DNA from 2 places in the Mesorhizobium sp. LNHC229A00 genome. Region 1 is predicted to be linked to the other one. Evidence: riboswitches for the same ligand, from Rfam matches in the RefSeq annotation. Region 1 holds a riboswitch; the other holds the start of a gene.

The links. Region 1 has a riboswitch for thiamine pyrophosphate ahead of X742_RS169325 (YkoF family thiamine/hydroxymethylpyrimidine-binding protein). Riboswitches for the same ligand answer to the same signal wherever they lie in the genome.
Region 2: linked by a shared signal. The riboswitch ahead of thiB (thiamine ABC transporter substrate binding subunit) and the one ahead of X742_RS169325 (YkoF family thiamine/hydroxymethylpyrimidine-binding protein) in region 1 are both predicted to bind thiamine pyrophosphate.

The regions. Positions count from the first base shown of each region.
Region 1 is NZ_AYWQ01000001.1:15,710-25,661, forward strand. It holds gene X742_RS169350 (hypothetical protein) at 1-464, opposite strand, end outside; gene X742_RS169345 (glycosyltransferase family 39 protein) at 715-2,211, shown strand; gene msrA (peptide-methionine (S)-S-oxide reductase MsrA) at 2,383-2,901, shown strand; gene X742_RS169335 (formyltransferase family protein) at 3,537-4,295, shown strand; gene X742_RS169330 (hypothetical protein) at 4,355-4,663, opposite strand; TPP riboswitch at 4,937-5,050, shown strand; gene X742_RS169325 (YkoF family thiamine/hydroxymethylpyrimidine-binding protein) at 5,041-5,649, shown strand; gene X742_RS169320 (ABC transporter permease) at 5,656-6,474, shown strand; gene X742_RS169315 (ABC transporter ATP-binding protein) at 6,471-7,238, shown strand; gene X742_RS169310 (ABC transporter substrate-binding protein) at 7,231-8,247, shown strand; gene X742_RS0135505 (isoprenylcysteine carboxylmethyltransferase family protein) at 8,507-9,142, shown strand; gene X742_RS1000000171885 (DUF3309 family protein) at 9,919-9,952, shown strand, end outside.
Region 2 is NZ_AYWQ01000013.1:1,233-11,184, reverse strand. It holds gene X742_RS147110 (amino acid ABC transporter substrate-binding protein) at 89-862, opposite strand; gene X742_RS147115 (RNA polymerase factor sigma-32) at 1,165-2,028, shown strand; gene X742_RS147120 (M48 family metalloprotease) at 2,045-3,514, opposite strand; gene thiQ (thiamine ABC transporter ATP-binding protein) at 3,745-4,521, opposite strand; gene thiP (thiamine/thiamine pyrophosphate ABC transporter permease) at 4,514-6,133, opposite strand; gene thiB (thiamine ABC transporter substrate binding subunit) at 6,212-7,210, opposite strand; TPP riboswitch at 7,254-7,368, opposite strand; gene X742_RS147140 (thiamine diphosphokinase) at 7,455-8,114, shown strand; gene X742_RS147145 (ABC-F family ATP-binding cassette domain-containing protein) at 8,116-9,936, shown strand.

The DNA.
Region 1 (9,952 bases):
AGTCCGCAGGTCGGCGGCCCGCCGCGGTCGGTGCTCCAGAACCACAAGGCGAAGACGATGATGTTGGTGAGCCAGATATTGAGCGCATCCACCAGCAGTGTCTGGCCGCTGCTGCCGGCATGTCCCGCCAGCAATACGCGCACCAGCAGCACCAGCGAACCGCAGTTCATGACGCTGACTACGCCGGTCATTACCAGGGCCGTCCTGCGGATCATGACGCGAAAACGGCCGACGAGATACCAGTGCTCTTCCTCGACCGCTTTCTGGCTGGCGACCTGCGTCCAGGCGGTGGCCACGGACAGGGGCACGAGCAGCGCGGCCTCCAGCGCCGGCGCCAGCCAGCGAGGGCCGAACGAAAGATCGTTGATGACCAGAAGCTGCAGGCAGATGATGACAAGGACCGCCGCGCGCGCCAGCCAGAAGTCGAGCGCGCGGTGGTGGATGACGGCATGCTGGTGACGCATCGAATGTCCGGGATGCTGAAGTGGGATCGGGTGTGCGGCCCGTTCTGCCCGGGGGAGGGCAATAAAACTCCGAGATTCCCGCTCAATCTTGGTGTTGCAATGGCACGCAAGTATACTTTTTTGTAAGCTTTGACCTTGGGGCTATTCGGCAAACCGGGCGATGTGATTTAAGCGCGGCATGGCGGGAATTGACGACTCCATGGATCGTTGGGTGCCGGCAGCACTGCCTGCCGTGGGCCTGGACTTGTCCTTGGTCTGGTCCGCCCTGCTTCGGCACCCTTGGGGTTTGCTGTCACTTTTGTGCCTGGTGCAGATCCTGTGCTGGACCATGGTGCCAACACTCATCGATCCCGCACCGCCCGGCGATGTCGTGGAAGGCTTCATGTGGGGCCGCGAATGGGTGCTTTTGACCTACAAGCATCCGCAACTCCCCGGCTGGCTGCTCGAGACCAGCCATCTCCTGACCGGATCGTTCCGCTGGCCGCAATATTTGGTGGCCCAGCTGACGATCTCGGCCACTTTCATCCTGGTCTACCTGCTGGCTCGCGACACGCTCGGGCGCGACAAAGCGCTGGCCGCCGTGCTTTTGATGCCGTCGATCTATTTCTTCGGCTGGCCGACGCCGCAATTCAATCACGATTATGCGCAGATGCCGTTCTGGGCGGCGATCTGCTGGCTTTTGTGGCGCGCCGGCCGTGGCGGCGGGGCGGGATGGTGGCTGGCGCTTGGCGTGGTATCCGGCATCGGGCTCTACGCCAAGTTCTCCACCTGCTTGCTGCTTGCCTTCGGCGGCCTCTGGCTGCTGTGCGACCCACGCGCGCGCAGCCGGCTGGCGACACCCTGGCCATGGCTTGGCCTGGCTGTGTTTCTCGCCGTCGTCGCGCCGCTTGCCATCGCGCTCTACCGCATCGATTTCCTGCCTTTGACCTATTTCGCCGGCCGCGATGCATGGGTGAGCGAGCACCGGGCGCGGCTCTATTATATCGGCGTCCAGATGGCGGGCCTTTCCGGCTTTCTCCTGGTGTTGGCGCTATCAGGGCTGTTGCGGCGCTCACCAGCCCCGCAAGTGCCGGTCGAGCGCCACACGCTCGTCTATCTCTGCTGGATGGGGCTTGGACCGGCGGTGCTGATCATGGTCGTCTCGTTGTTCACCGGCACCGGCGAAGCCTGGGGCGCACCGATGTACAATCTTGTCGGCGTCGTCGCGCTCGCCTTTCTCGGCCACCGGCTCGGTGCCGCCGAGATGAGAAGGCTGGCGATCTGCGCCTTCATCTGCATCGTGGCCATGTCGGGCGCCTATGGGGCGATCCGATGGACGGACTGCAATGTGCGCGGGCGCATGGACGCAGTCTGCTGGCCGGCGCGGCCGATCTCGGACGAGGCCGAGGCAATCTGGCACGCGGCGGCGCCGGGCCGGCTCGACATCGTCGGTGGCGACACCAATCTTGCCATGCTGGCTGGCCTCAACGCCTATGACAAGCCGTCGATCTTCACCGATCTCGATATGCGGTTCGCACCCTGGATCACAAGGCAGCGGTTGCGCGATCACGGCATGCTGATGGTCTGGTCGGGTCGTCACGTGCCGTCAAGGCTGCTGGCATGGGTGGACAAAATCCCGGTCAAGACCGTTCTTTTCAACTGGTCGCGCGAGGCACCGCCGGTGGCGATCAGTTTTGCCGTGGTTCCGCCGGGCACGCGACATCTGCCGGCTGCCGCCAGCAGCCGGACCCGGCATCCGCGCAGCTAGGGCGAACGGCTTCGTGCTATCCTTTTCCCTATAATACAACCGGACGGCCGCTCGTCTGACTGGACGAACCAGGCAACAGTGCCCATTTATGGCGCTATCCAAGTTTGTTGCCGCGCAATTCCCGACGGAGAGCCGCTACACTTCCGGAATTGCCTTTCAAGGAGACGTGACATGGCGACTTCGAGCGAACGTGCAGTGCTTGCCGGCGGTTGCTTCTGGGGCATGCAGGATTTGATCCGGCGCTTCCCGGGAGTCCTTGCCACGCGGGTCGGCTACAGCGGCGGCGACGTGCCGAACGCTACCTATCGCAATCATGGCACGCATGCCGAAGCCATCGAGATCACCTTCGACCCGGCGAAAATCAGCTTTCGTCAGCTTCTGGAATTCTTCTTCCAGATCCATGATCCGACGACGCGCAATCGCCAGGGCAACGATGTCGGCATGAGCTATCGCTCCGCAATCTACTACACCGATGAGGAGCAGAAGCGTGTGGCGGAGGACACTATCGCCGATGTCGACGCCTCCGGCCTGTGGCCCGGCAGGGTCGTCACCGAACTCGCGCCGGCCGGTGCGTTCTGGGAGGCCGAACCCGAGCACCAGGACTATCTTGAGAAATACCCCAACGGCTACACGTGCCATTTCGTCAGACCAGGCTGGAAGCTGCCGGTTCGTGAAAAGGCGGTTTCATAAGGTTCACCAGCCGTTTTGGCCGCAGGTGGGGTGTAAACGCTCGTCGATTGCCAGGATCATACGCATAAAGAGGCTGTTGGCCGCCGTCCGGCGGTTGACAGTTGGCTGCGTTGCTGGCCAACTGTGTAGGTTGATTGATCATTGGGGATTAGCATGAGGAAGATTTACGAAAAGCCGGTGTTGGTGAAGCGGGAAAGACTCTCAAGTGTTGCGGCGGGACCGCTTTCTTCCAAGGCAGCCTGACCGGCCTGGCTGGCTTTCGGGCCTGGCTGGCCGAGTTGTAACGGTGATCGAATTGCTGGCGCGGGGACGCTATGTCTTGCCCCGCTGGGCTTGAGAAGATGATTTCTTCCGAACCTGCGGCACTCGCCGGGCAACTCAATGCAATTTTCGTCCTGGATGTTTCTGCTTATACCGGGCCGCTGCTTTCCGGATGGATCGAGGCGGGAAACCGTGTTGGTGCGATCATCGTGCCTGGTTTTCAAAGCCCGTCCAGAGGCTTCAGCATTGGCAATTTTCGGCGCAGGCTGAGGCGCCGGCTTTTGCTCAGACGCTATCTCGGCAACACGCCGGTAAAGCTGATCGAATTCCGCCGGCCTTACGACTGGAACGAGCTTGGCCGGCAACTGCCTGACATGGCCGCGGATGTGCTGATCTGCTTCGCTTTCCCGACCTTGATCCCACAGCAGTTGCTCGACCTCTTTCCCAGGGGCGGGCTTAATTTTCATCCGGCACTGCTGCCCAACTATCGGGGGCCGCATCCTCTCCATCGTCTTGTCGCGGATGGCCAGCATGCCGTCCATGGCGGCGTGACACTGCATAAGATGTCGGCCAATTTCGACGACGGCGACATCCTCGGACAAGTGCCGTTCACCGAAGCAGACTGGGCATCGCGGCGGGATTTGGAGGACAGCGTGGCGAGCGCGATGCGCCGGTTGGTGTGTGAGGTGGCGCCAGCCTATTGCAAGAATTCGGTGTCGGGGATGCGGCAGCCAGCCGGTGATTTCGTCTGGGCTCGACTTGGGCGGGCCCACATGGCGATTTCGTCTGACATGTCGATCGGGCACGTTGCCCGGATGTGGCAGGTATTGGGCGCTAAACCCGGTATCTATCTGGATGTCGCCGACCGCCAGATCAGGCTGGCCTTCCAGGTCAGGCGACTGGGTCCGCCAACCGGAAAGGGTCCGGTAAGGCGATGGGGGACGGTGGAGTTCGATCTTGCCAATGGCCGGGTCCGGCACCTCACCTACGGGCGCCTGCTCAAACGGCTGATGAAAATATATGCCTCGTTCGCACGCCCGCGGGCCGGCAAACCGTACGCTGAATTAAGGGTCTTTGGCGGGGTGGGTAGTGAAGCGGCACCAGAGCCGGCGGCGGGTAGTCGCGGACACTGAATCCCAATAATGGGAACCGCAGAAACTGCTTCCGCGGTTCCCATTATCGCGATGGCAAACTACTTTCCGCAGTTGTTGTCGTTCACGGTCGGCGCGGTGGCGTTGCCGTTGGCGTCCGTCTGTGCACCCTGCGGGTTGGTGGGGCAATTCTTGTCCGCATTGGAATTCATGTCGCCCGGCGTGGTGGTCGTGCTGTTGGTCGAGCCCGGATCGATCGTACTGGGCGAAGCCGGGGTGCTTGGGTCCACAGTGACGGACTCGCCGCTGCCGCCGGACCCATCCGCGCCGGCTGCGCTATTGCTTTGCGCCATGGCGGATGTTGCAAGGGCAATGGTGAAGGCCGAAGCCGCGAGGATTTTCATGAACATGATTTGTCTCCATTTCTGTGAACTCGTCGCCGGGAGCGGTGCACGGTTTCGCGGAAATCATGAACCGCTCTATCTCTTGTTCTGACACAATCCCGAACGGAAAATTGATCCTGGAATCGCGTCCAGCGACTGGTGGGACAACCCCTCGAAATGGCGAAGGTTCCAGACAAATTTCCGCGCCGGCGATGTCCAATTGCCCTGGCGCTCGAGCAATGCTTTGGCGCGGCTTGCCAAGAAACAGCTTCCCCAACCGGCCGAATGATGCTCTAACGCGCCCATCCACAGGGGTGCTCCGTACGGTCGGGGCTGAGACGGGGGCGGCAAGCCCACAGACCCTAGAAGCTGATCTGGGTAATACCAGCGGAGCGAGGCGGGCGATGTTTTCAGGCGCACAGGTTTCCCTATATCCAATGGCCGACGATTTCGTCGGCGTCATTCTGGGCGCGCTCGGCGCGCTCGATCCGTTCCGCGACAAGCTCAGGATCGAGACCGACGACATCTCGACCTTGCTGGTCGGGGCCCCCGAGGTGTTATTCCCTGCGCTGCGCGACCTTTTCGTGGCCGCGTCTGGCAGCGGCAGGCATTGCGTGCTGTCGGCCACCATTTCGCGTGGCTGCCCAGGCGAGCCGGACGATCCGATCTGCCGCTCCGACACGTTCGGCGGGCCTGCCGGGCCACTCGGCCCGCGCAAGCAAGCCGCCATCACCGCGGTGCGCGGCGCGCCGGCCACTGGCCAGCCGGCGGCGGCGCAGTTCTCGCTCTATGTGATGGGTACTGACGACCACATGGACGAAATCTATGGCTGCATAGATTTCCTGAAGCAGTCCGGCGTCTACGATCGCTCCAAGAATTTCTGCACCAAGCTGCGCGGCGATGCCGGCGCGATCTTCTCGGCCCTCGATGAAGCCTTCTGCCGCTTCGGGCCCGGCGCCGGCCATGTAACCCTCGATGTCACGGTCTCGGCCAACAGTCCCACTGCCGTCTGAACGCTCGTGGTCTCATCGTCATTCAACCCGCGTAACGTCGCGGGCTTCTTCGCCAAAACAGCGCCGGCCGTGATATCGATCAGTTTGGTGCTAGTGGCCTGGGAACTGTACGCAAACATATCCGGCATCAAGCCGACGGTTCTGCCGGCGCCCTCGCGCGTCTTCGAACAGGCGATGCTCAATCGTGAAGCCTTGGTCGACAACGCCGTTCCCACGGTCCGCGCCACGCTGATCGGTTTTGCCTGTTCGCTCAGCGCCGCCTTCGCGCTGTCGATGCTGGTCGACTTCTTCCAGCCTTTGCGGCGCGCGCTGTTTCCCATCTTCATAGTCAGCCAGACCTTGCCGCTGGTCGCCATCGCGCCATTGGTGGTGCTGTGGTTCGGCTTCGGGCTGACGCCCAAGATCGTGCTGGTGGCGCTGGTCACGTTCTTCCCGATGCTGGTCGCGCTGGTACAAGGCTACGAGGCTACCGAGGTGGAGATCGGTCAGATGCTGCGTGCCATGGGAGCAGGGCGTTGGCGTGTCTTCTTGCTGGCACGATTGCCTTCGGCGCTGCCTTATTTCTTCGCTGGCCTCAGGATATCCATTACCTATGCCGTCGTCGGCGCCATCTTCGCCGAATATGCGGGCGCGGCCAAAGGGCTGGGCATCTACATGCTCAACGCCAAGAACAATTTCCGTCCCGACCTGGTGCTAGCCGCCGTCTGCGTCAGCGCAGCGCTCACCCTTATCCTGTTCGGGCTGACGATGCTGCTGCAGCGTCTTGCCATGCCCTGGGAAGGAGCCGCTGGCAGGCAAGGCGCTGGAAAAGGTCCAGAAGCATGAGCCGGCTCGAACTGCGGCATGTTCGCAAGGTGTTTGGCGGGCTCGATGTGCTCGCCGACATTTCGCTTCGTGTCGATGCCGGCGAATTCGTCTCGATCCTTGGACCTTCGGGAGCGGGCAAGTCGACGCTGTTTCAGCTTCTGACCGGCGCCGAGCATGGCGAGGGTGAGATGTTCTTCAACGGCGGGCCGCTCGACGATCATGGCAGGCATTTTGCCTTCATGCCGCAGCGCGACGCGCTGATGCCGTGGCGGCGCATTCTCGACAACACCACGCTCGGGCTCGAGGTGCAAGGCGTCAGCCGCAAGGCGGCACGGACGCGTGTGGCTCCGCTGTTTGCGGAGTTCGGGCTTGCCGGCTTCGAGTGGCACTTTCCAGCGCAGCTCTCGGGCGGCATGCGCCAGCGCACGGCGCTTTTACGCACCGTGGTGCAGGAACGCGATATGTTGCTGCTCGACGAGCCGTTCGGCGCGCTCGACGCCCTGACCCGCGCGGCCATGCAGCGCTGGCTCGAACAGATGTGGCGGCACCACCACTGGACGGCGTTGCTGATCACCCATGACGTGCGCGAAGCCCTGTTCCTGTCCGACCGCATCTATGTGCTGTCCGCGCGGCCTGCCCGGGTCGTGCGCGAGATCAAGGTGCCGCTGCCGCGCCCGCGCGATCCCGCCAGCGCGGCCACGCGGCAGGCCGAGGCACTCGAGGTCGAGATTCTCGACATTTTGCTCAACCCCCAGCCATCCAAAGGACATGACCATGACTGACTTGACGCGCAGGCAAGCCCTGCTGCTCACCCTTGCCGGCAGCGTACCGCTGATCACCGGATCGAGCCGCTCCTTCGCGGCAACGCGGACGGTCACAGTCGCCCTCGACTGGACGGTCAACACCAACCACATCGGCCTGTTCGTCGCCCGCGATAAGGGATTTTATCGGGAAGCCGGCATCGAGGTCGACATCCTGCCCTACAGCAATACCGGTGCCGGCGCGCTTGTCGCCAACCATGTCGCCGATTTCGGGATCAACGGCACCATCAGCCTGTTCACCCAGAAGACCGCAGGGGCCGATTTACAGGGCGTCTATGCCGTCGTGCAGTCCGAGACAGGCCGGCTGGTGTTCAATGCCGTGCGCAGCGAGATCAAAAGCCCGAAAGATCTAGATGGCCTGACCTATGGCGGTTTCGGCAGCGCCTGGGAGACGGCGCTGATCTCGACCATCATCCGTCACGACGGCGGCAAGGGCGATTTTGAGACGGTGACGCTGGGCACTTCCGCCTACGAGGCGCTGGCCAACGGTTCGGTCGACTTCACGCTCGAAGTGTCGACCTGGGAGGGCGTCGAAGCCGAACTCAGGGGCGTCAAGCAGCGCAGTTTCGTCTATGCCGACCATGGCGTCCCCGACGAGCACACGACGCTTATCTCTTCGAGCGAAGCGTATCTCCAGGCGAACCCCGAACTGGCGTCGTCCTTCATCAAGGCAACGCGGCGCGGCTACCAATTCGCCGTCGATCATCCAGGGGAGGCCGCCACGCTGCTGATAGCCGCCAACAAGGATGCCCTGACCAATCCGGCCTTGATCCACGCCTCGCTGAAGGCACTGATCGAGGGCTATTATCTGCGCGGGCAAAGCGGTGCCATCGGGACGTTGGACACTGCCAAGATGGAAGCGATCGGCAACTACCTCTTCGCCGCCGGCATTCTGCGCGACGCCGACGGTAAGGTTCTGCCCCAGATCTCGGATTTCACTGGGTATTTCAGCAACACATTTCTGGGGTAGCTGGCCAATCCCTAAGGAGAGGATCGACTCGGGCGGAACCCCTTCCTGGCGATCCTCGAAGCGGAGACAATCCGCACGGCCGTGCTTTGCGTCTCGCATGCCTTTCGGCGGCGCAGTTGCCGTTCTGATGCCGATAGATCTTGTCGGTTAACCACCCAGCAATGGTTGCGTGCAAAGGTCCCCCCGAGGGATCATTGGGGTTCTTGCCTTGCTTACACCAAAAAGCGAAACGCTTCAGCGCGCCAACCAGGGCGGGATGATGTCCGAAGCGCGCAAGCGCGAGATCCTGGCCGACTTGCGGGAAGGCTTCTTTCGCATTTGTGCGCTCGCATGCGCGGGGCTGTTTGTGTACCGGGGCGTGTACCACTTCGTGCAGGACCCCACCCGGCTCAATATCGCTTTGGTGGCGGTTTCCGAGACGCTCAGCTTCACCTGGCTGCTGCTGTCGCGGCGGCCGGTGACGCGTGACTGGAGCCCGCTTGCGGTAGTCGCTTCGGTGACCGCCAGTTTTGGTGTCGCCTTCATCACCATGGAACGAGGCATCCCCATCATCCCCATCTATGTCGCCGCCCCGCTTCAATTCATGGCGCTTTGGTTCGTCATCTGGGGAAAGCTGTCGCTGGGTCGTTCCTTTGCCATCCTGCCCGCCAATCGCGGCGTGATGACCGGCGGTGCCTATCGCCTGGTGCGGCATCCGATCTATGCCGGTTACCTTACCGGCCATATCCTCTACCTGCTGTCGGCCTTTTCCTTCTACAATCTCGCCGTCTATGCGGTTGTCACCTATCTGCAGGTGTACCGCATTCTGCGCGAGGAGGCCTTGCTTGCCGCGGAGCCGGAGTACCGCTCTTATATGGAGCGCGTGCGCTATAGACTGTTTTACGGGATATTCTGAAGGCCAGACTGTCACGCGAGAGTGGCCAGTCCTGTTTGATCCAGGGTTAGCCAACAAGGATCCTTAGCGTCCAGTGGTCCGGAACTGCTCCGCAGGTGAGGTGCTGTATTTTGGCTGTCAGGTAGCAAGCAGCCTGGCAGCAAATCATCGGCCGTCCAGCAGCTAGGCTCGGCGCGTCGGTCGGCGGCAGCAATGGCGTCAACGCAGGAGCCGGCGCCAATATCGGTGGTTCGGGCGGCATCAACGCCGGGCTCGGTGCCAATGTTGGCGGAACCGGTGGCATCAATGCGGGGCTTGCCGGCAGTGTTGGCGGCGCCGGCGGCATTGGTGTCGGGGTGGGCATTGGCAACGGAACCAATCCCAGCAATCCGTCGAACCCGAGCAACCCATCCAATCCCAATCACCCCAACGTCCCGGGTATCGTGGCCCAGATGTCAAGCTCGCAGGTGACGCGCATGAAGAAGCGCTGCGTCGATGTCCTCAGCAGCGAAGGGACCTATGACCGCGACTTGCGGCAACTCTGCCTGCTGATCGCACGCCGCTGAGGCTGAGGGAGGTTGCGGACCCAGCCGTAGGCCTGGCCGCACTCTCCTGGCCTCCGGCCGGTGGGGAAGCCCGTCGTCCAGGCGGGCTTTCTGCGTTGCGGGCTGTGAGTTCCGGAGCCGCGATAGTCCAGCGGAACGCCAGCCCCTCTAAAACGTTCATACCTTGCAACATCCGAAATGGCGCGATGTTGAACCAGCGCGAAAGCGCGCATTTCAGGAGCAGGGAAGGCCATGGGTCTCGGAACGATACTTATCATTATTCTAA
Region 2 (9,952 bases), on a different contig from region 1:
CAGCCATATCACGACAAAAGCGGCGAGCCGTCAAAGACGGCTCGCCGCTGGATGCGTGGCAGGGCGACAGCCGGCCCTTCTTGGTGAACTACTTCGAGACGTCCTGGCCGAAATAGGTGTCTGCGATCTTCTGGTAGGTGCCGTCGGCCTTGATGTCGGCCAGCGCCTTGTTGATGGCAGCGACCAGCTCCGGATCGCCCTTGCGAACGATGACGCCGGAGTAATCGGCATTCTCTTCCTGGGCGGCGATCTTCACGTTGGCGTCCGGCTTGTGCTTCTTGAAGTCGAGGAACGACAGGCTGTCATTGATCGTAGCGTCCGCACGGCCGGTCAAAAGCAGCTGGATCGACTGGTCGAAGCCGTCGGTGCCGACCAGTTCGGCGCCATTGGTTTCGGCCAGCTTGCCGAAATTGGATGTCAGCGACTGCGCCGCCTTCTTGCCCTTGAGGTCGGCGAAGGTCTTGATGTCGGTGTTGTCGCCGCGCACGATCAGCACTGCCTTGGAAGCGATATAGGGATCGGAAAAGTCGTACTTGGCCTTGCGGGCGTCGGTGATGCCGACTTCGTTGATGACGGCATCATAACGGTTGACATCGAGGCCGGCGATCAGCCCGTCCCACTTGCCTTCGAGGAACTCAGCCTTGACGCCGAGCTTATCGGCGATCGCCTTGGCGATTTCGACATCGAAGCCAACCAGCGCACCGGAAGCGTCATGGTAGGTGAACGGAGCGTAGGTGCCCTCCGTGCCGACCTTGATGACTCCGGCCTGCTTGATCTGGTCGAGATTGGCGCCGGCGTGGGCCGATGCGATGGCCAGGGCCTGCAACGTTCCGGCGATGATGAGTGATTTGAGCCATTTCATTTTTCTGTGATCCCGTCCTTGGCCGGTAACCCGGCATGCTGTGAGGGCTGGAAAATGGCAGATGCCGATCGAAAAAATAAGGAATGAAATTTCAAAGAGAGCGTCTCTCGGAAATCAAATTCTCCGGAAGGAATTTACTCGCAAGCTCGGAAGTTCCAGACAACTGCGCGGACGCTAGCGCTCGCCCTGCCCGCACCGGCGGAACCTTTCCCGCGCATGACAGTTTTGGCTGTTGTAGGGCACGCCGCCGTCATTTCAAGCCGGTGTCTGCCAAGTTGCCTCGCCGAGCCACGGAGCGCCTTATGATGGAAGACACGGCAGGACGGATCATGGTCCGCGCGGCAATGAAGGCGCCCTATCTCGAGCGCGAGGAGGAGCATCGGCTGGCATTGCTCTGGAAAGTAAACAACGACCAGAACGCGCTGCACAGCATCACGGTTGCCCACATGCGGCTGGTTATTTCCATGGCCTCGAAATTCCGCCACTACGGGCTGCCGCTCGGCGATCTGGTTCAGGAAGGCCATGTCGGACTGCTGGAGGCCGCCGCACGTTTTGAACCGGAGCGCGAGGTGCGGTTCTCGACCTACGCGACGTGGTGGATCCGCGCCTCGATGCAGGACTACATCCTGCGCAACTGGTCGATTGTGCGCGGCGGCACCAGTTCGGCGCAAAAAGCCCTGTTCTTCAATCTCAGACGCTTGCGCGCGCGTCTGGCGAACGGCGCCGAGCCGCTCTCCAACACAAATCTCTACCGCGAGGTGTCAGTTGCGCTTGGTGTCTCCGAGGCTGATGTGGCGATGATGGATTCACGGCTGTCGGCTCCGGATTCTTCGCTGAACGTACCGCTGGCCGACGATGCGGGCGGCACCGAGCGGATGGATTTTCTGGTCTCGGACGATCCCTTGCCCGACGAAATTGTCGGCGACAAAATCGATGTCGCGCGCCGCTCGCTCTGGCTCAAGGAAGCGCTTCACGCGCTCAACGCGCGTGAACTCAGGATCATCGAGGAACGCCGGCTGAATGATGAGGGGGCCACGCTAGAGGCGCTCGGCGAGACGCTCGGCATCTCCAAGGAACGTGTCCGCCAGATCGAGGCGCGCGCCATGGAAAAGCTCAAGGTCGCCCTGGTGAAGCAGAATCCGGAATTCATGGCGACGGCCGCCTGATCTCCCGCTCGAGCTTTTATTTGTCGGTGACGATCTTGACCTTGTCGCCGGCCGAAACCGCGGCCCCCGGCGACAGCGCATTGAGCACGCGGAACAGGTCGAGCTTGCGGTCGACGCCAACCATCTGCGCGGCAAGCGACCCCATCGTCTGTCCCGGCTGCACGGTGAGCACGCGAATATGCAGTGGTTTCAGTGCCGCCTTCTCGGCGGGGCTGAGGATGCGGAAGGAGCCGCTGACCGAGCGCGCCACCGTTTCAAGCGAGGTGCTGGCCGAAGGGGCGGCCGTCAGCAATCGGTAGACCTGACCGCCGGCGCGGATCACGGCGATATCGAACTGCCAGCCTTCGGCGCCTGCATGCGCGGTCGCCGCCTCATTGCCGTTGATGGTTTCCTGCTTGACGGTGCTGTCGTCGAGGCCGGCCACCCAGCCGCTTCTGATATAGTCGGTCAGGGCGCGATTCTTGTCTATCGAAACACCGTCGAAGCGGATCGCTATATCGCCGGGGCCGGTCGCCGTCACCGCCGCCGCCGAATTGTCGATGATGAAACCGTCCGGCACCGTGAACGACACGCCCAAGCCTGGATGCAGGAAGGTTTCACCGCGCACATAGCCCTCTTCCGGCGTGTCGCCGTAAAGCAGGCCGTCTATGCCGGCGAGGAAGGAATCGCGGTCGCGTGTACCGAAGCCGGGCGCACCGAACTGTCGGGCGTGACGCTGTGCCAAATCGATGCGTTGCGGCGTGTTGGGGTGCGTCGCCAGGAAGTCGAGGCTGGCGTCGGTGGCGCCGCTGATCGAGCGGAAATCGGTATAGGCCGACATCGACTGCAGGAAGCGGCCGGCGGCATAGGGATCGTAGCCGGCTTCGCCGATCGACTTGATACCGATGGCGTCAGCCTCAAGCTCCTGGTTGCGCGAGAACTGCGCCAGCCTGAGCTTGCCGCGGATAAGTGCAGCCTTGGCGGTCGGGCTGTCGCCAAGCACATCGGAAACGACCTTGGTCGCCAGACCTTCCTCGGCCTCCAGCTGCTGGCGCTGCAGCCCATGATTGGCGGTGACGTGGCCCATCTCATGCGCGATGACGGCGGCGAGCTCGGACGAGTCATTGGCCAGCGCCAAGAGGCCGCGCGTTATGTAGAGATAGCCGCCCGGCAGCGCGAAGGCGTTGACGTTGGGCGAATTGAGGATGGTGATGCGGTAGGTCTGGGTCGGGTTCGCCGACACCACGGTCAAATTGCCGACCACCTTGGCCACCATGCGTTCGAGCTTGGGATCTGAATATTCGCCGCCATAGGTCGCCAGGATGCGCGGATGCTGCGCCTTGGCGAGTTCCGCGAGCTTGTTGTTGGCGGCGACATTGTCGACCGTGATCGGCTTGTCGGATGGCTGGAAGCCTGATTCCTGCACTTCCGGAGGCGTGAACATCTGGCAGCTTGCCAGCGCCACGGCAAAGCCGGCCAGCGCCATAAAGCGCGCCAGCGGGTTCATTCGTAGCCTGTCAACGCCGATCGCCAGAACGGCTTCCTTTCAGGTCCCTGCGCATGACCACATGCGCAAAACAAAACTGCTACAGTATCCGTCACGCGCCCCTCGAAGCATGCGGCGGAAGCTGTAGGCAAATCACGGCCTGTGCCGGACCGGTATCGGGCGGACCTAGCCACACTACTCCAGTCATGGCAAGCAAGCGCCACATCGCGTCGGGCCGGTTTGAGCGTAAATTATGTCCGCTTCCGGGCAATATCTCGTGATAAAGCACCCCCGCCACCGGCTCCGATATAGCGCCGGAATGCCTCCGGACCAGCCCCGGCAAAGAAATCATCTGCCGTGCCGATAGCGGCGACGGCGCCGTTCTCGAGAAACACCAGCCTCCGAGCGATGCGGCGGGCATCTTGCGGCTGATGCGTGACGAACAGTACCGTCATGCCACGCTCGGCATGCAGGCCGGCAACGAGGTCGAGCATATCGTCTCGCAAGGCGGGCCCAAGCGAAGCGAAAGGCTCGTCGAGCAGCAACACCGGGCGGTCACGCACCAGCACGCGAGCCAGGGCGACGCGCTGGCGCTCACCGCCGGAAAGTTCGCGCGGCAGCCGCTTCTCCTTGCCGGCAAGGCCGGTGCGCGCAAGCGCATCGGTGATCGCAGCGCGGTCGGCTTCGGCTAGCCGCAACGATGGCGAACGGCCGAGCCCGACATTCTGCTCGACGGAAAGATGCGCGAAAAGGTTGTTTTCCTGAAAAACCATCGACACCGGCCGCGTCGCCGGTGGCGCGGTGCTGACATCGGCCCCGCCGATCAGCACGCGGCCGGATCGCGGCGGCTCGAACCCGGCCACCAGATTGAGCAACGTCGACTTTCCGGAGCCGCTCGGTCCCATGATGGCGGTGATTTGCCCCGCCGTGAACTCGGCATCGAAGGCGAACAACGCCTCGCCATAGCTGAACGAAACCTTGTCCAGCCGCACCGAAACCCCTTTGCCGCCACCCGCCTCGTCAGACATTGCTGGCCGTCTCCTTTCCCAGCCGGTCCGCCGCCAGCACCGATCCCAGGCAGACAAGGCCGAGCAGCAGCGCCAAGCCGGCGGCGTCCTCGGTTCGGTAGCTGCCCATGCGCGCCAGGAGAAGGTAGGGCAAGGTCTGCACGGAATCACTGCCGAACAGGGCGATGACGCCGAGATCGCCGAGCGACAGTGCCATGGCGAAGGCAAAAGCGGTGGCCAGCGGGCGCCGCAACGTCGGCCAGTCGACCAACCACAGTCTTGACCAGCCGGAAATTCCGAGCTGCGCACAGAGCCGCTCGTGCCGCTCGCTTGCCGCATCATAGGCGGGACGGATGGCGCGCAGCGCAAAAGGCATCGCCATGACAGCGTTGACGGTGACGACCATGAGCGGGGCGATGGCAAAGACATCGCCGACATGGCGCAGCAACAGGAACCAGCCGGCGCCGACGACGATCGGCGGCACGACCAGGACGAACCCAGCGCCGGTATCGGTGGCCTCTTCGAGCAGTGTCCTTGCCCCGAAGCGGCGGTTCGACGCCAGCGCCCTGCGCGCCATGGTCAATGCCAGCGAAAGCATCACCGAAAGCAATGCCGATAGGAAAGCGAGTACAGCACTGGTCAGCGTCGCCTGACGGACACTGGCCTCGCCGGCAAGCCGGCCGAGGTCGGCGCCAAGTCCGGCCGCCACGGTCGCCACCATCGGCCCGGCGACGAAGAGCAAGGCCAACACGATGAGCGTCGCGTTCAGCCAAGCTTCAGTCCTGTTGACGGAGAGGTAGCGGCGCGGCGCGACCGGCAGGTTGGCGTCGCCGACGACGTCGGCTCCGAGCCGGGTCAACGTCAGCACCACGATGAAGGTCAAGGCGATCTGCAGCAGTGTCAGCGCAACAGCCCTCGCGGGATCGAAATCGAAGCGCAATGCCTGATAGATGCCGACTTCGAGCGTCGTCGCGCCCGGCCCGCCGCCGAGCGTCAGCACGATGGTGAAGGATGTGATGCACAGCATGAAGACAAGTCCGGCGACACCGGGCAGCGCAGCACGCAGCGTCGGCCACTCGATCAGCCGGAATGCCGGCCGCGCCCCCATGCCGAGCTGGCTCGCCAGCCGCCATTGGTCGGAGGGAATGGTCTGCAGCGCCTCGAGGAGCAGACGTGTGGCCAGCGGCAGATTGAAGAAGACATGCGCGACGAGAATGCCGGACAGGCCATAGATGCCCGGCCAACCCTGGCCGCCAACCCAGTTGAACAGGCCCGCGAAATAGCCGGCGCGGCCATAAAGCGCCAGGATGCCGAGCGCCGCGACTATCGCCGGCAGCGCCAGCGGCACAGCGAAGAGCTGCAAGATGAAGGCACGGCCGAAAAACCGTGGATGCCGCGACAGCGCCCGCGCCACGAACAGGGCCGGCCCGACCGAGAGCAGCGTCGACAGGGCCGCTTGCAAGAGCGTGAACCGCACGACCCGGAACAGGTAGGGATCGAACGCGGCCCAAGCGCCGGAAAAATCGCGAGCACCTTCCACAAGCAGCCCCGCAAACGCGCCGCCGATCAAAATGGCGATGGCGGCGAGCCCTATGATGCCGGCTGTGATGCGGGTATCAGAGCGGGTTTGCACGCCGCACCATCAACGATTGGGTGAAGCTTAGGGAGCGTCGCCGTAGAGCGGTCATGTCACGAGATTAGCCCACAAAAGCTACTTGCTCATCACCGCCAGCCATTCATCGACCCAAGCCTTGCGGTTGGCCGCCACCTCCTCCGGGCTGAACAGCAAGGTTTTGGTCGGCTTGACCAGTTTGTCGAAGGCGGGGTTGAGCGGCTTGTCGGTCTTGCCGGCCGGGAACATCCAGTTGGTCTCGGGAATGGCTTCCTGGAATTTCGGTCCGGTCATGAAGGCCATGAACTTTTCCGCCAGCGGATTCTTGGCGCCGGTCATGGTGATGCCCGCGACCTCGATCTGCAGATATTCGCCTTCCTCGAACGACGCCGCCTGATAGCGCTCGGTGTTCTCGGCGACCATGTGGTAGGCTGGCGAGGTGGTGTAGGACAGCACCATCGGCGCCTCGCCCTTGGTGAACAGGCCATAGGCCTCGCTCCAGCCCGGCGTCACGGTCAGCACCTTGGTCTTGAGCTTGGCCCAGGCCTCGGGCGCCTTGTCGCCATAGACCGCCTTCACCCACAACAGCAGTCCGAGACCGGGCGTCGATGTGCGCGGGTCCTGGATGACGATCTTGTCGTCGGCGCTACCCTCCACCAAATCCTTCAGGCTTTTCGGCGGGGACTTCAGCTTCTGGGTATCGTAGACGACGGCGAAGTAGCCATAGTCGAAGGGAACAAAAGTACCGTCGCTCCAGCCACCCGGCACGTTGACGTCCGTCACTGCGCCATGTGGCGCGAACAGGCCCGAGGCCTTGGCATCGGCGGTGAGATTGGTGTCGAGACCGAGCACGATGTCGGCCTTGGTCGAAGCGCCTTCCAGCTTGACGCGGTTGAGCAGCGCCACGCCATCGGCGACCGAGACGAACTCGAGATCGCAGCCGCATTCTGCCTCGAATTCCTTCTTCACCACGGGACCGGGACCCCAGTCGGCGGTGAAGCTCTCATAGGTGTAGACGGTGAGCTTGTCCTTGGCCAAGGCCGGCCCGGACAGGGTCACTGCCGTGGCGGCGATCAGAGAATATAAAAGCGTGCGCATCGGCGCCTCCTTCGTTTGCGTTGAAAGGAATTGAGGCGTCGGAGTGTCCGAAACGTCTAATCCCTCCGCCGGTACAAACCGGATCAGGTTCAGCGGGTTGGCGAGACTGCCTCTCAGCCGGCCCGCGAAATTCGCGTCCGGCACCCCGTTAGAGCGTTTCGACACATAGGCCGGGCCGATGACCCGCGCAAGTGGGACTTTGCCGCCTTCCGTTTCCGGTGCCGGGCTGGTAAGGCGACGGGATATGAGCATATTCACCATCCTGCTTGGCGGCGATCTCATCCGCACGCCTCGGCTCGACCGCCAGGTCGAAGGCTCGCGCGTCATCGCCGCCGACGCCGGCATTGGCCATGCGCGGATGCTGGGCCTCGTGCCGGAACTGTGGGTGGGTGATTTCGACTCGGTTCCGGCTGATCTGCCCGCCGACCTCGCCGCCGTGCCGCGGCAAACCTTCCCGGCGGAAAAGGACAAGACCGACGGAGAACTGGCGATCGCGGCCGCACTGGAGCGCGGGGCGACCCGCCTTGTGCTGGCGGGCGCATTCGGCGGCAAGCGCGCCGACCACGCCTTCCTGCATCTGGCGCTTGGCCTGCGGCTGGCCGAGGCCGGAATGGATGTGTGTCTGACCAGCGGCGCCCAGGAAGGTGTTCCCTTGCTGCCCGGTAGGGCCGGCTTCGATTATGCCGACGGCACGCTGCTCTCGATTCTCGGCTTCTCCGAACTCTCCGGCCTGACCGTCACGGGCGCCAAATGGCCGCTCGACAAGGTTGAGGTGGCATTCGGTTCGTCACTGACCATTTCCAACGAGGTCAAGTTCGGCAAGACCGGGGGCCGCCTCGACATCGCGCTCGGCCATGGCCGCGCGCTGCTGCTCGCCCATCCCTATCCATTGCCCGAAAGCTGACATGGCCCCGCCTCTTCTCAATCTCGACGGGATAAGACTGACCTTTGGCGGCGCGCCACTGCTCGACGGCGCCGCCTTGACCGCTTCGGCCGGCGACAAGATTGCGCTGGTCGGCCGTAACGGATCCGGCAAGTCGACGCTGCTCAAGATCGCCGCCGGCCTGATCGAGCCACAGGACGGCGAGGTGTTCCGCCAGCCTTCGGCGACGGTGCGTTATCTGCCGCAAATGCCCGACATGGACGGCTTTGCCACCGTGCGCGCCTATGTCGAGGCCGGGCTCGGGCCCGCCGACGATCCCTACCGCGCCAGCTATCTGATGGAGCATCTCGGCCTGTCGGGCGAAGAACGGCCTGGCGACCTGTCCGGCGGAGAGGCCAGGCGCGCCGCGCTTGCCCGCGTCATGGCGCCTGAGCCCGACATCCTGCTTCTTGATGAGCCGACTAACCATCTTGATTTATCTGTCATTGAATGGCTGGAGGAAGAGCTCATCCGGACTTCCTCCGCGCTCATCGTCATCTCCCATGATCGCCGCTTCCTCGAGCGCGTGTCGCGCGCCACAGTCTGGCTCGATCGCGGCCAGACGCGCAGGCTGGACAAGGGCTTTGGTCATTTCGAGGAATGGCGCGACCTAGTACTGGAAGAGGAAGAGCGCGAGCAGCACAAGCTCGGCCGCCAGATCGTGCGCGAGGAACACTGGCTGCGCTACGGCGTGACGGCGCGGCGCAAGCGCAACATGCGGCGCCTCGGCGAGTTGCAGACCATGCGCCAGCGTTTTCGCGGCCATCGCGGCGCCGAAGGCACCGCGACAATGGTGGCAAGCGACGCCGCCGAATCCGGCAAGCTGGTGATCGAGGCCAAGAACATCGAGAAGAGCTTTGGCGACCTTACCGTCGTCAAGGGCTTCTCGACCCGCATCCAGCGCGGCGACCGCGTCGGCCTTGTCGGGCCGAACGGCGCCGGCAAAACGACACTTCTGAAGATGCTGACCGGCGAATTGGCGCCGGACGCTGGCTCGGTCCGGCTCGGCACCAATCTGGAGATCGCCACGCTCGACCAGAAGCGCGAGGCGGTCGACCCGCAAGAGACGCTGGCGCAATATCTCACCGACGGGCGCGGCGAGAACCTCGTCATCAATGGCGAGCAGCGCCACGTCGTGTCTTATATGAAGGATTTCCTGTTCAAGCCGGAACAGGCCCGCACACCAGTGCGCGAGCTGTCCGGCGGCGAACGGGCGCGGCTGATCCTGGCACGCGTGCTGGCACGGCCTGCAAATCTTCTGGTTCTCGATGAGCCGACCAACGATCTCGACATGGAGACGCTGGAACTGCTGCAGGAACTGGTCGCCGGCTTTGCCGGCACCGTCATACTGGTCAGCCACGACCGCGATTTCCTCGACCGCACCGTGACCAGCGTGATCGCGCCGGATGGCGGCGGCCGCTGGGTCGAATATGCCGGCGGCTATTCCGACATGCTGGCGCAGCGAGGCGGCACCAGGCTTGACGACCGCAAGGCGCGCGCCAAGGCGGAAGCCGGCGATGCGCCGACACCGGGCAAAAGCGATCCGGCGGCGCCAAAAGGGCCGGCGAAGAAATTGTCGTTCAAGCAGAAGTTCGCGCTGGAGTCCCTACCAAAGAAGATCGAGGCAGTGACCGCGTCGATCTCGCGGCTGGAGAATAACATCGCCGACCCGGCCTATTACGAACGCGACCCGGCCTCGTTCCAGAAGACGATCGCCGCCCTCGACAAGGAGCGTGCGACGTTGGCCGTGCTCGAGGAAGAATGGCTGGAACTCGAGATGCTGCGCGAGGAGATGGAAGGGTGAAGATTGCATGTTCCTT